Regions from separate parts of the Paenibacillus sp. FSL H8-0175 genome, predicted to be linked through region 2. Evidence: a T-box and tRNA genes for the amino acid it is inferred to sense, from the RefSeq annotation. Region 2 holds a T-box; the other holds one or more tRNA genes.
What was found. A T-box is a leader RNA that pairs with one kind of tRNA and senses whether it is charged. The one in region 2 lies ahead of trpS (tryptophan--tRNA ligase), so its partner is inferred to be a tRNA-Trp.

Region 1: it has a tRNA-Trp gene. The T-box ahead of trpS (tryptophan--tRNA ligase) is inferred to sense a tRNA for this amino acid. The anticodon was not compared.

What each region holds. Positions count from the first base shown of each region.
Region 1 covers NZ_CP150299.1:6,212,418-6,217,837, reverse strand. The annotation lists rRNA gene MHH46_RS27545 (23S ribosomal RNA) at 1-1,844, shown strand, start outside; tRNA gene MHH46_RS27540 (tRNA-Asn) at 1,905-1,980, shown strand; tRNA gene MHH46_RS27535 (tRNA-Ser) at 1,984-2,076, shown strand; tRNA gene MHH46_RS27530 (tRNA-Glu) at 2,095-2,169, shown strand; tRNA gene MHH46_RS27525 (tRNA-Val) at 2,225-2,300, shown strand; tRNA gene MHH46_RS27520 (tRNA-Met) at 2,318-2,394, shown strand; tRNA gene MHH46_RS27515 (tRNA-Asp) at 2,420-2,497, shown strand; tRNA gene MHH46_RS27510 (tRNA-Phe) at 2,508-2,583, shown strand; tRNA gene MHH46_RS27505 (tRNA-Thr) at 2,612-2,687, shown strand; tRNA gene MHH46_RS27500 (tRNA-Tyr) at 2,693-2,778, shown strand; tRNA gene MHH46_RS27495 (tRNA-Trp) at 2,785-2,858, shown strand; tRNA gene MHH46_RS27490 (tRNA-His) at 2,882-2,957, shown strand; tRNA gene MHH46_RS27485 (tRNA-His) at 3,001-3,076, shown strand; tRNA gene MHH46_RS27480 (tRNA-Gln) at 3,096-3,170, shown strand; tRNA gene MHH46_RS27475 (tRNA-Gly) at 3,177-3,251, shown strand; tRNA gene MHH46_RS27470 (tRNA-Cys) at 3,261-3,334, shown strand; tRNA gene MHH46_RS27465 (tRNA-Leu) at 3,349-3,427, shown strand; gene MHH46_RS27460 (AraC family transcriptional regulator) at 3,564-4,319, opposite strand; gene MHH46_RS27455 (BMP family ABC transporter substrate-binding protein) at 4,647-5,420, shown strand, end outside.
Region 2 covers NZ_CP150299.1:2,990,895-2,996,314, reverse strand. The annotation lists gene MHH46_RS13075 (DUF4179 domain-containing protein) at 1-717, opposite strand, end outside; gene MHH46_RS13070 (sigma-70 family RNA polymerase sigma factor) at 710-1,246, opposite strand; gene MHH46_RS13065 (helix-turn-helix domain-containing protein) at 1,471-1,854, shown strand; gene MHH46_RS13060 (hypothetical protein) at 2,005-2,430, opposite strand; T-box leader at 2,628-2,910, shown strand; gene trpS (tryptophan--tRNA ligase) at 3,013-4,008, shown strand; gene MHH46_RS13050 (aminopeptidase) at 4,078-5,310, opposite strand; gene MHH46_RS13045 (hypothetical protein) at 5,415-5,420, opposite strand, start outside.

The DNA of each region.
Region 1 (5,420 bases), 3.2 Mb from region 2:
GAGTTGCACAGACAACCAGGATGTTGGCTTAGAAGCAGCCACCATTGAAAGAGTGCGTAATAGCTCACTGGTCGAGTGACTCTGCGCCGAAAATGTAACGGGGCTAAACACACCACCGAAGCTATGGCTAGATACGTATGTATCTGGGGTAGGGGAGCGTTGTGTAGGGGTTGAAGGTGTACTGAAAAGAGCGCTGGACACTACACAAGTGAGAATGCCGGTATGAGTAACGAAAAGATCAGTGAGAATCTGATCCGCCGAAAGCCCAAGGTTTCCTGAGGAAGGCTCGTCCGCTCAGGGTAAGTCGGGACCTAAGGCGAGGCCGAAAGGCGTAGTCGAAGGACAACAGTTTGAAATTACTGTACCACCGTAATCCGCTATGAGCGATGGGGTGACGCAGGAGGGTAGTGACGCGGACTGATGGATGTCCGTCTAAGCAGTGAGGCTGATGTGTAGGCAAATCCGCACATCATTAAGGCTGGGCTGTGATGGGGAGCGAAAATTATAGTAGCGAAGGTCATGATCTCACACTGCCAAGAAAAGCCTCTAGCCAGGAGAAGGTGCCCGTACCGCAAACCGACACAGGTAGGCGAGAAGAGAATTCTAAGGCGCGCGGAAGAACTCTCGTTAAGGAACTCGGCAAAATGACCCCGTAACTTCGGGAGAAGGGGTGCCCCGGTAGTGTGAATAGCACGAGGGGGCCGCAGTGAAAAGGCCCAAGCGACTGTTTAGCAAAAACACAGGTCTGTGCGAAGCCGCAAGGCGAAGTATACGGGCTGACGCCTGCCCGGTGCTGGAAGGTTAAGGGGAGTGGTTAGGGGTAACCCGAAGCTATGAACCGAAGCCCCAGTAAACGGCGGCCGTAACTATAACGGTCCTAAGGTAGCGAAATTCCTTGTCAGGTAAATTCTGACCCGCACGAATGGCGTAACGACTTGGGCGCTGTCTCAACGAGAGATCCGGTGAAATTTTAATACCTGTGAAGATGCAGGTTACCCGCGACAAGACGGAAAGACCCCATGGAGCTTTACTGCAGCTTGATATTGAATTTGGGTACGATCTGTACAGGATAGGTGGGAGCCGTAGAAATCGGAGCGCAAGCTTCGGTGGAGGCGCCGTTGGGATACCACCCTGATCGTATCTAGGTTCTAACCTAGTACCCTTATCGGGTACGGGGACCGTGTCAGGCGGGCAGTTTGACTGGGGCGGTCGCCTCCTAAAGAGTAACGGAGGCGTTCCAAGGTTCCCTCAGAATGGTTGGAAATCATTCGCAGAGTGCAAAGGCATAAGGGAGCTTGACTGCGAGACCTACAAGTCGAGCAGGGACGAAAGTCGGACTTAGTGATCCGGTGGTACCGCATGGAAGGGCCATCGCTCAACGGATAAAAGCTACCCTGGGGATAACAGGCTTATCTCCCCCAAGAGTCCACATCGACGGGGAGGTTTGGCACCTCGATGTCGGCTCATCGCATCCTGGGGCTGAAGTAGGTCCCAAGGGTTGGGCTGTTCGCCCATTAAAGCGGTACGCGAGCTGGGTTCAGAACGTCGTGAGACAGTTCGGTCCCTATCTGTCGTGGGCGCAGGAAATTTGAGAGGAGCTGTCCTTAGTACGAGAGGACCGGGATGGACGTACCGCTGGTGCACCAGTTGTTCCGCCAGGAGCATGGCTGGGTAGCTACGTACGGACGGGATAAGCGCTGAAAGCATCTAAGCGTGAAGCCCCCCTCAAGATGAGATTTCCCAATTAGTAAGACCCCTTGAAGACGACGAGGTAGATAGGTTGGAGGTGGAAGTGCAGCAATGCATGGAGCTGACCAATACTAATCGGTCGAGGGCTTATCCTATACTTAGAATGCAAATTCGTTTCGGATTCAGTTTTCAGGCATCAAGCCTGGTATGAATATTCCCTGATAGCTCAGTTGGTAGAGCACTCGACTGTTAATCGAGTTGTCACAGGTTCGAGTCCTGTTCGGGGAGCCATATGGAGAGGTGTCCGAGTTTGGCCGAAGGAGCACGATTGGAAATCGTGTAGGCGCCACAAGCGTCTCGAGGGTTCGAATCCCTCTCTCTCCGCCACAAATTTTTAATTAGTATGGCCCGTTGGTCAAGGGGTTAAGACACCTCCCTTTCACGGAGGTAACATGGGTTCGAATCCCATACGGGTCACCAAATTTTCACTTGATTTATCCTAGTGGACTTTGGTACAATAACAATTGTTGTTTATGGAGGCTTAGCTCAGCTGGGAGAGCATCTGCCTTACAAGCAGAGGGTCGGGGGTTCGATCCCCTCAGCCTCCACCATAACATTTTCTTACTGACGCGGGGTGGAGCAGCCCGGTAGCTCGTCGGGCTCATAACCCGAAGGCCGCAGGTTCAAATCCTGCCCCCGCAACCAATTAACTTAAGCAATTATATCTTTTGGAACCGTGGTGTAGTTGGCCTAACATGCCTGCCTGTCACGCAGGAGATCGCGGGTTCGAATCCCGTCGGTTCCGCCATTTTCATCATGGCTCGGTAGCTCAGTCGGTAGAGCAGAGGACTGAAAATCCTCGTGTCGGCGGTTCGATTCCGTCCCGAGCCACCATTTATCATCACAAAAGAATGAGTGCCATGCCGGTGTAGCTCAATTGGTAGAGCAACTGACTTGTAATCAGTAGGTTGGGGGTTCAAGTCCTCTCGCCGGCACCATCCTTGGAGGATTAGCGAAGTGGCCAAACGCATCAGACTGTAAATCTGCTCACGTGAGTGTTCGGTGGTTCGAATCCATCATCCTCCACCAGTTTTTAGGGGCATAGTTTAAAGGTAGAACAACGGTCTCCAAAACCGTTGGTGTGGGTTCAATTCCTGCTGCCCCTGCCAAGTTCTTTCTAAAGTTTAATATGGCGGCCGTGGCGAAGGGGTTAACGCACCGGATTGTGGTTCCGGCATTCGTGGGTTCGAGACCCATCGGCCGCCCCATTTACTTTAAAATGAATAATGGCAACAATATCAACTTAATATGGCGACTGTGGCGAAGGGGTTAACGCACCGGATTGTGGTTCCGGCATTCGTGGGTTCGAGACCCATCAGTCGCCCCATTTTATTTTAAAATGTTATTGGGGATTAGCCAAGCGGTAAGGCAACGGACTTTGACTCCGTCACTCATAGGTTCGAATCCTATATCCCCAGCCATTTTATGCGGACGTGGCTCAGCGGTAGAGCATCGCCTTGCCAAGGCGAGGGTCGCGGGTTCGATTCCCGTCGTCCGCTCCAAGTTTTCATGGCGCCATAGCCAAGTGGTAAGGCAAAGCTCTGCAAAAGCTTTATCCCCAGTTCAAATCTGGGTGGCGCCTCCATTTAGTTCATATGTGCCGGCGTGGCGGAATGGCAGACGCGCTCGACTCAAAATCGAGTGGGAAACCGTGGAGGTTCGAGTCCTCTCGCCGGTATCTTAAAAAGGTTTGTAAGAATGCTTTTATAAGCAATCTTACAAACCTTTTTTCTTTATGTCCTTGGGTTTACAGCAGTAAGCCGTTGAATAGAGAGTTTCTCTATTTCAACGGCTTTTTTTAATCTGATTAGTGATTAACCTGATTGATTATTAATGCGGAATGCTCGCGGGGTAAGACCTATTTCTCGTTTGAACATATTGCAGAATTGGGCATCGTTCACAAAACCTGCAGCAGCAGATACTTCAGAGATTTGCATCTGAGTATGACGTAATAGAGATTTTGCATAATCCAGGCGTTTTAACAGCAAATACCGCAGGGGTGAAGACCCGAAACGTTCTTTAAATAGATGGCGAAAACGATCGTAACTATATCCGGACATTTCTGATAGTGTTTCGACGGACAATTTATGGCGATAATGCTCATTCATATAATTAAGGACATATTGTACTCGATCTTCTGTTGGGGATTGATATCCAGAGGCACTAAGAAGCCTCATAAGATGGACGGTAATCTCGCTCATTTGTAGGTTTAGAAGCTCAGAGAATCCGTCTTGCTTGCGTGTAAACTCTGCTTTCATTCGCAGCAGGATTTGAAGAACGGTCTGATCTTTATCATCTTCATATACGCCGAGCAGATTACTCATATTAGGGTGTTCCGAGTGGAAGCCTACAAATAATACATTTGCATCCTCACGGTGGTGCTCGTCATGTTTATGATTGGGTGGCACAAGCGCGAAAGAAGAGGAGCGAAAATGGTAACTTCGTGGGCCAACATTGGTTGTCCCTACCCCCTGTAAATAATAGACTAGTTCGTAGCATTCATGCTGGTGTGGAGGGATATAAGTATTTAGCTCATGTGTGGCACTTACAATATATAGAACACGATCCATGATGATCCTCCAATACTTATGTTTTAGCCGAATCGTACAAAACTATGACCGAAATCATATAATTATTTTTAATAATATTTGTTATGATCGTATCAATAAATCCGAAAGTTCGCAACCTGACTGGCCATCTCGTTCGGAAATAAAGCGGATTATTAATAATAATGGTATTTTTATTGCTATTTTTGAGCCTAAACGTTAAGTTTATTACTTTTAATGATACTTTATTTGGAAAAAAGAGAATTTCCATTTGAACCGTGAATTATACAATGGGTGAAGATGGGATTCTGCGGATTACTAACCAACTAAAATTAGGGGTGGAATAGAGTAATGAATAAAAAAGTTCTTTCTTTGTTGTTATTAATGGTGATGGTTCTGGTCACAGCATGTGGGAATAACACGTCCAATAATGGTTCTTCAACGAATACTGGATCCAAAGCGGACGAAGGCGGAGAAACAGGTGCAGGGGATAAACTCAAGGTTGTATTGCTGATTCCGGGGACACTTGGGGATAAATCATTTTTTGATTCCGCTAATAACGGCTTGCAAAAGGTTAAGGATGAACTTGGTGCAGTAACAAAGGTTGTTGAAATGGGCGTTGATAAAACGAAATGGGAGCCTACATTTAACGATATCGCTTCCGAGGATTGGGATGTAATTATTTCTGGCGGTTCTGAAATTACAGAGATGTTTAATGCAACGGCAGAATTGTATCCAGACAAAAAATTCATTAATTATGATACCGACATCGATGAAGCACCAGATAACATGTACAACATGTCTTATGCGACAAATGAAGTATCTTTCTTGGCAGGTGCAGTAGCAGCATTAGCTACACAATCGGATATGCCGAATGCTACCCCTGAGAATGTGATTGGGTTTGTGGGCGGTATGGATATTCCGGGGATTAATGCTTTCTTGGTCGGTTACATTCAAGGTGCTCAGTACGTTGATCCTGATGTAAAAGTGGCTGTGTCGTACGCTGGTGATTTTGTTAACCCGGCAAAAGGTAAGGAGCTGTCTCTAATTCAATATAACTCCGGTGTGGATGTTATTTTTAACGTGGCTGGGGGTACAGGTCTTGGGATCTTTGACGCAGCTAAA
Region 2 (5,420 bases):
ATACCGCATGTCGGATAAAACCGTTCCTGTTTTCGGTTTACTTAACATTCCCGGGTCTACAGAGGCAATCTGAAAATCCGCCACTACGTCTGTTGGCCTTGTTTTATTTCGGTCCAGTGAGAATACAGTTTTACCGAGCCAAGTATATATGGTTCCCTCTGCGTGTGCTCCCATTCCGCCCCTATTCCCATTCTCCTCCATTACGTCTCGTCCAGTTTCAGCTTCTGTCAGCTTCACACTATTTACACTGTACACTTCCTGACCATCACTTGTTGTCCCTGTATACAGCAGCATGATTTTATTTTCATCAGCAAGCACAGCATTTAGAGTAATTTTATATCCATTTGATTCAGCACTCTTATTAACGATTTGTACATAATCATTCCGGATTGCAGACTCTAGTGTAAGAGCATCAATATCAGCTGCAGCCAATGTTTTAAAAGGCTCCAATACGCCCCAATCGAACGTATCAACACTCGAAGTCCCTTGCTGTGGCAACAGCTGGGTTGGATTGAAGAACAGCAAGCCCGCTATCATCACTGCAGCCGCCAGCACAGACATCGCGCTTTTTGTGAATATTAACCTTCTGCCACGTTTCTTGCCTAATTCCAAACCTGCTTGGATCGCATAGATCTGAGCGGCTGCATTCTCTATTTTTTGTTCTTGTGGGATACGTTCGGCATCGCTTAACATGGCAAGCTCCTCTTGACTACTCATTGTTCCATTCACCCCGATTCTTTATGATGGTTCGCAACTGCTTCAGCCCCTTATGCTGCCAAGTCTTAACCGTCCCCTCGGGTTTATTCATAATGTTAGCGATCTCAGTCAAGGTCATATCGTTGTAGTATTTTAGCAGCAGCACATGGCGATACTTGGGCTTAACCTGCTCGAGTGCCCACAGCATTTCCATCCGATGATGGCCAATGTGTGTGACCTGTTCTCCTATTCTTTCATCTACCAGCGGCATGGAACGTTTTCTCCGTCTTTGTTCATCTATACAGACATAAATTAGAATTCGAATAATCCATGATTTGAATGCTTTGGGGTCCTTTAAAGTTTTTCTTTTAATCCAAGCCCGGCAAGTCATTTCCTGCATCGCTTCTAGCGCATCGTTTCGGTTACGCAAGTAACTATAAGCAATACTGTACAATTGTTCTCTATGTACCAATATCGAATCGTAAAAATCTGTCTCGCTCCGAGTATCAAGAATCGTTACTTTTTTCATTTCTGCATTAGTCATCGTCATGTCCTTCCTTAGCCTCCTCTCTTCAACCTTTCATAGATTAAGACGGGGGAGGTATAGAAACGGTTTTTATTTCGTTTTGCTTTTTTTGCTCAAAGCTCTTTAAATTATAGCATTCTATAAAAATTGAACGAAAAATGTTATGATGAGTTAAATTGGACATAATTAATAGTACGCACTCAAAAGTGCCATAGGTGCTAAAAAGTACCCATACCTTGGAGGTTATCATGACAACAACATCTACAACAACTGTCAAGAAAAAATACAATATTTCTGTTGAAGCCACACTAGAGGTCATCGGAGGGAAATGGAAATGCGTAATTCTATGTCATTTAACTCATGGCAAAAAACGCACCTCCGAGTTAAAACAGTTGATGCCCGGCATTACTCAAAAAATGTTAACCCAGCAGCTACGCGAGCTTGAGGCAGATGGAATCATCAACCGAATTGTTTATAATCAGGTTCCACCAAAAGTAGAATACGAGCTTAGTGAATATGGGGATAGTTTAAGCGATATTTTGACTGCATTATGTAATTGGGGAGAACAACATATCATTAAACAATACGGCGATAAATACGCTGTTTTAGAGGATAACATCTTAAATAAATAAACCGCTATATCAAGGTAATGGTTGGAGATTTATGCTGTGAGAGTTGTACTTCAATTATATGCCCACGAAAAAAGGACAGCTGAATCAGATCGATTCAACTGTCCAAAGCTTTGATTCACCCGTCCCTTAAATGGCGCACAGGAACATAACTTAAATTACGCCCTCTCCTCCAATAGCAGTTGCTGTGAATGATATGGGTCCAAATAGATTAATAGGCAAGTTGCTATCATTCTGAATTACCAATTCATAGTTGTGGACTCCAATATAAGCACCATCGACCCACTGAGCACTTAATTGAATATCAGTAATTGTAGTAAAACGATAAAAGGATCTATAAATATCGACTCCAGCTCGTCGGATGATAACAAGAAATTGGCTATTAGCAAGTGCAGTAAGACTAAAACTTCCATTTAACTCGACTCTACTGGAGAAAGAAGCCGGATTAGCCGGACTAATATTTACTTGCGCTGTAGCTAAACCCGCTCCAGCTCCAGGAATCCCTGCAACCGTTATAGCAGTAGTAAACGGATCTAACGGGATTTTTGCCTGTGACCCATAACTTATTATTGTCGCCATTTATCATCACTCCATTTCAAGGTTATAGAGTAGTATATTGTGAATCCACAATGATAGATTGGACTTAATTCCTGATGATTATATACATTTAAGGTATACTTTGCTAGATCATATAAACCTAGATACCTCGTCAATCACCATACGATTTCTACTCATTGACAACACCCCTGTTCAGAATTACAATAATTCACATATCATGAACAACGATGACAAAGGGTAAGTAGACAGACGAACATGGTCTTCAGAGAGCCGGTGGTAGGTGCGAACCGGTGACCAGCGTATGCTCGAATGGCCTTTATAGTTGTTTTTCCGAACTATCTTAATGGATGCAGTAGGGAAAACCGGGGTTCCCGCCGTTATCAAGGGACCTGTATCGAGAATAAATTCAACCTCTCCGTACAGGTAAGAGAAGATCGAAAGCCAAGAATCGTAAGGTGACACGATCATTTAAGGTGGTACCACGACAACTTCGTCCTTATTGGATGAGGTTTTTTTGTCATTTAAAGGAGGTGATGGCCATGGATGATGGCTGGTGGTGGCGACTCGAGTGTAACCAAATGCTAAATAACAGGAGGAATTTATATGATGAACGAACGTGTCTTAACTGGAGATCGAGTGACTGGAAAGCTTCACCTTGGCCATTACGCCGGCAGCTTGCAGACCCGAGTAGCCCTTCAGGAGCAATATGAAACTTTTGTGTTTTTAGCGGATATTCAAGCCCTAACGACCCATTTTGATCGTCCACAGCTGCTGGGTCAACATCTGCATGAGATCACACTGGACTATTTATCTGCGGGTATAAATCCGGAGAAAACAACTATATTTATTCAATCGATGATCCCTGAAATCGCAGAGCTGACCATCTTGTTCTCTATGTTTGTTACTGTGAATTCTTTACGGCATAATCCCACGATTAAAGCCGAATCGAAAAATTCGAGCTTAGATGAATTGTATTACGGTTTTCTTGGTTATCCAGTTAGTCAGACTGCTGACATAACATTTTGTAAAGCAACGATAATTCCTGTAGGGGAAGACCAACTCCCTCATCTGGAATTAACCCGTAAAATCGTCCGCAGATTCAACGAGCTGTACAGCCCGATACTGGTGGAACCCAAAGCGCTGATCAGTGAGACTCCGAGGCTTGTGGGTACGGATGGCAACGCTAAAATGAGTAAAAGCCTTGGCAATGCCATCGAGCTGGACTCCACTAAGGAAGAGATTATCTTTAAGATACGAAAAGCCACAACCGATCCAGCGCGTGTGCATAAAAATGATCCTGGACATCCAGATATCTGTCCTATTTTTGCTTATCATGGTGCTTTTCGCTCAGCGGGGGTAACCGAAATTCGTGAAGGCTGCGAGCGGGGTACCATGGGTTGTTCTGCTTGCAAACAGTTGATTTCGACAGCACTAGATCTGCTTATAGAACCGATGCGAGAGCGTCGTTCCTATTATGCTACTAAGCCGAAGCTTGTGCAGGAAATCTTAATCTCTGGAACACAGCATGCCCGCAGCATTGCTCAAGAAACGATGACCGAAGTACGTGAGGCTATGTGTCTTAACTATTTTTCAATCTAAAAATGACCAGTATAGGCACTCAAAAAAAGCCGGAATCTCATTGGAAGAGATCCGGCTTTTTTCTTCTCCTTACAACACCCAGTTTCCCTTACGGAATACGGGTTCAATCGTGCCGTCCGCCAGCTCTCCGTCAATATCCAGCTCTGCTGAACCGATCATAAAATCGACATGAGTTAAGCTGACATTAGCTCCTCTAGCGACAAGCTCTTCGTTCGTAAGCTTTGTGCCGCCTTCAATATTTACAGGATAAGCACTTCCTAGCGCGAAATGGCAGGAGGCATTCTCATCAATCCCTGTATTGTAAAAAATGCGGTTCAAGCGAGAGATTGGAGAATCATGCTGCACTAAGGCTACTTCTCCTAGATAAGATGCACCTTCATCCGTTGCCAGCAGTGAGGTTAAATGTTCGCGTCCGGATTCAGCTTCATAAGCTACGACTTTCCCTTTTTCAAAAGTGAATGAAAGTCCTTCAACTAACCGTCCATTCAAATTAAGAGGGAGCGTGCTTCTAACTGTGCCATTAACGCCAGTACGATGGGGCATGGAATAAATCTCTTCCGTTGGCATATTAGCTACAAAATATACGCCTTTATCATTCTCACCGCCACCCCCGCGCCATAAATGGCCTTCCGGAAGCTCTACATGCAGATCCGTTCCCGGAGCACGGTAATGCAAGCTTTTATAACGTTTAGCGTTCATTCTGTCCTGACTTTCTTTCAACTGACCAATATGCTCTCTCCAAGCAGCTACCGGATCATTGCTGCCCACACGATTCATCTGGAATACAGCTTCCCACATCGCCTCTACCCGCTCTTCTTCAGGAAGATCGGCAAAAACCTTGTTCGCCCAAGCACGTGTTGGCGCTTTGACCAGAGACCAGCTGATTTTGCTGTTCCGAGTATATTTGGAGTAGTTCTTGCGAGCAACAGCCGCTGCTTTAACTGCTCTAGATACCTTAGAAGAATCAATGCCATTAAACAGTTCAGGATCAGGTACTTTAATATGTAAGATGGCACCATTCTCTTCCGCGAATTTCTCCATCATCTCAGCCTGCCACTGTGGATAGTAATCGAAAGAATCCTCTGGGGCTTTTTCATAACGGATCCGTGTAGTTGCTTCATCGTCCCAGTCAACAATTACATATTTAGCTCCCGCTTCATAGGCTTTCGCTACAATCAAGCGAGTAAGTTCTGCGGTTTCTATCGGTGCATGTACCATAAGGACTTGTCCAGGCTGTACATTTACTCCTACTTTTACAACTAGGTTCGCATATTTCTCCAGCATTACTTCAAAATCTTTCATGAATTCTCTTCCTCCATCTCTAGGGTTGCTATAAGCACTCGGTCAGCTTCACTTCTTATTTTAACGCAAAACGAGGATAGTTGCGATTCGATTTAGATTCTCAGCTACTT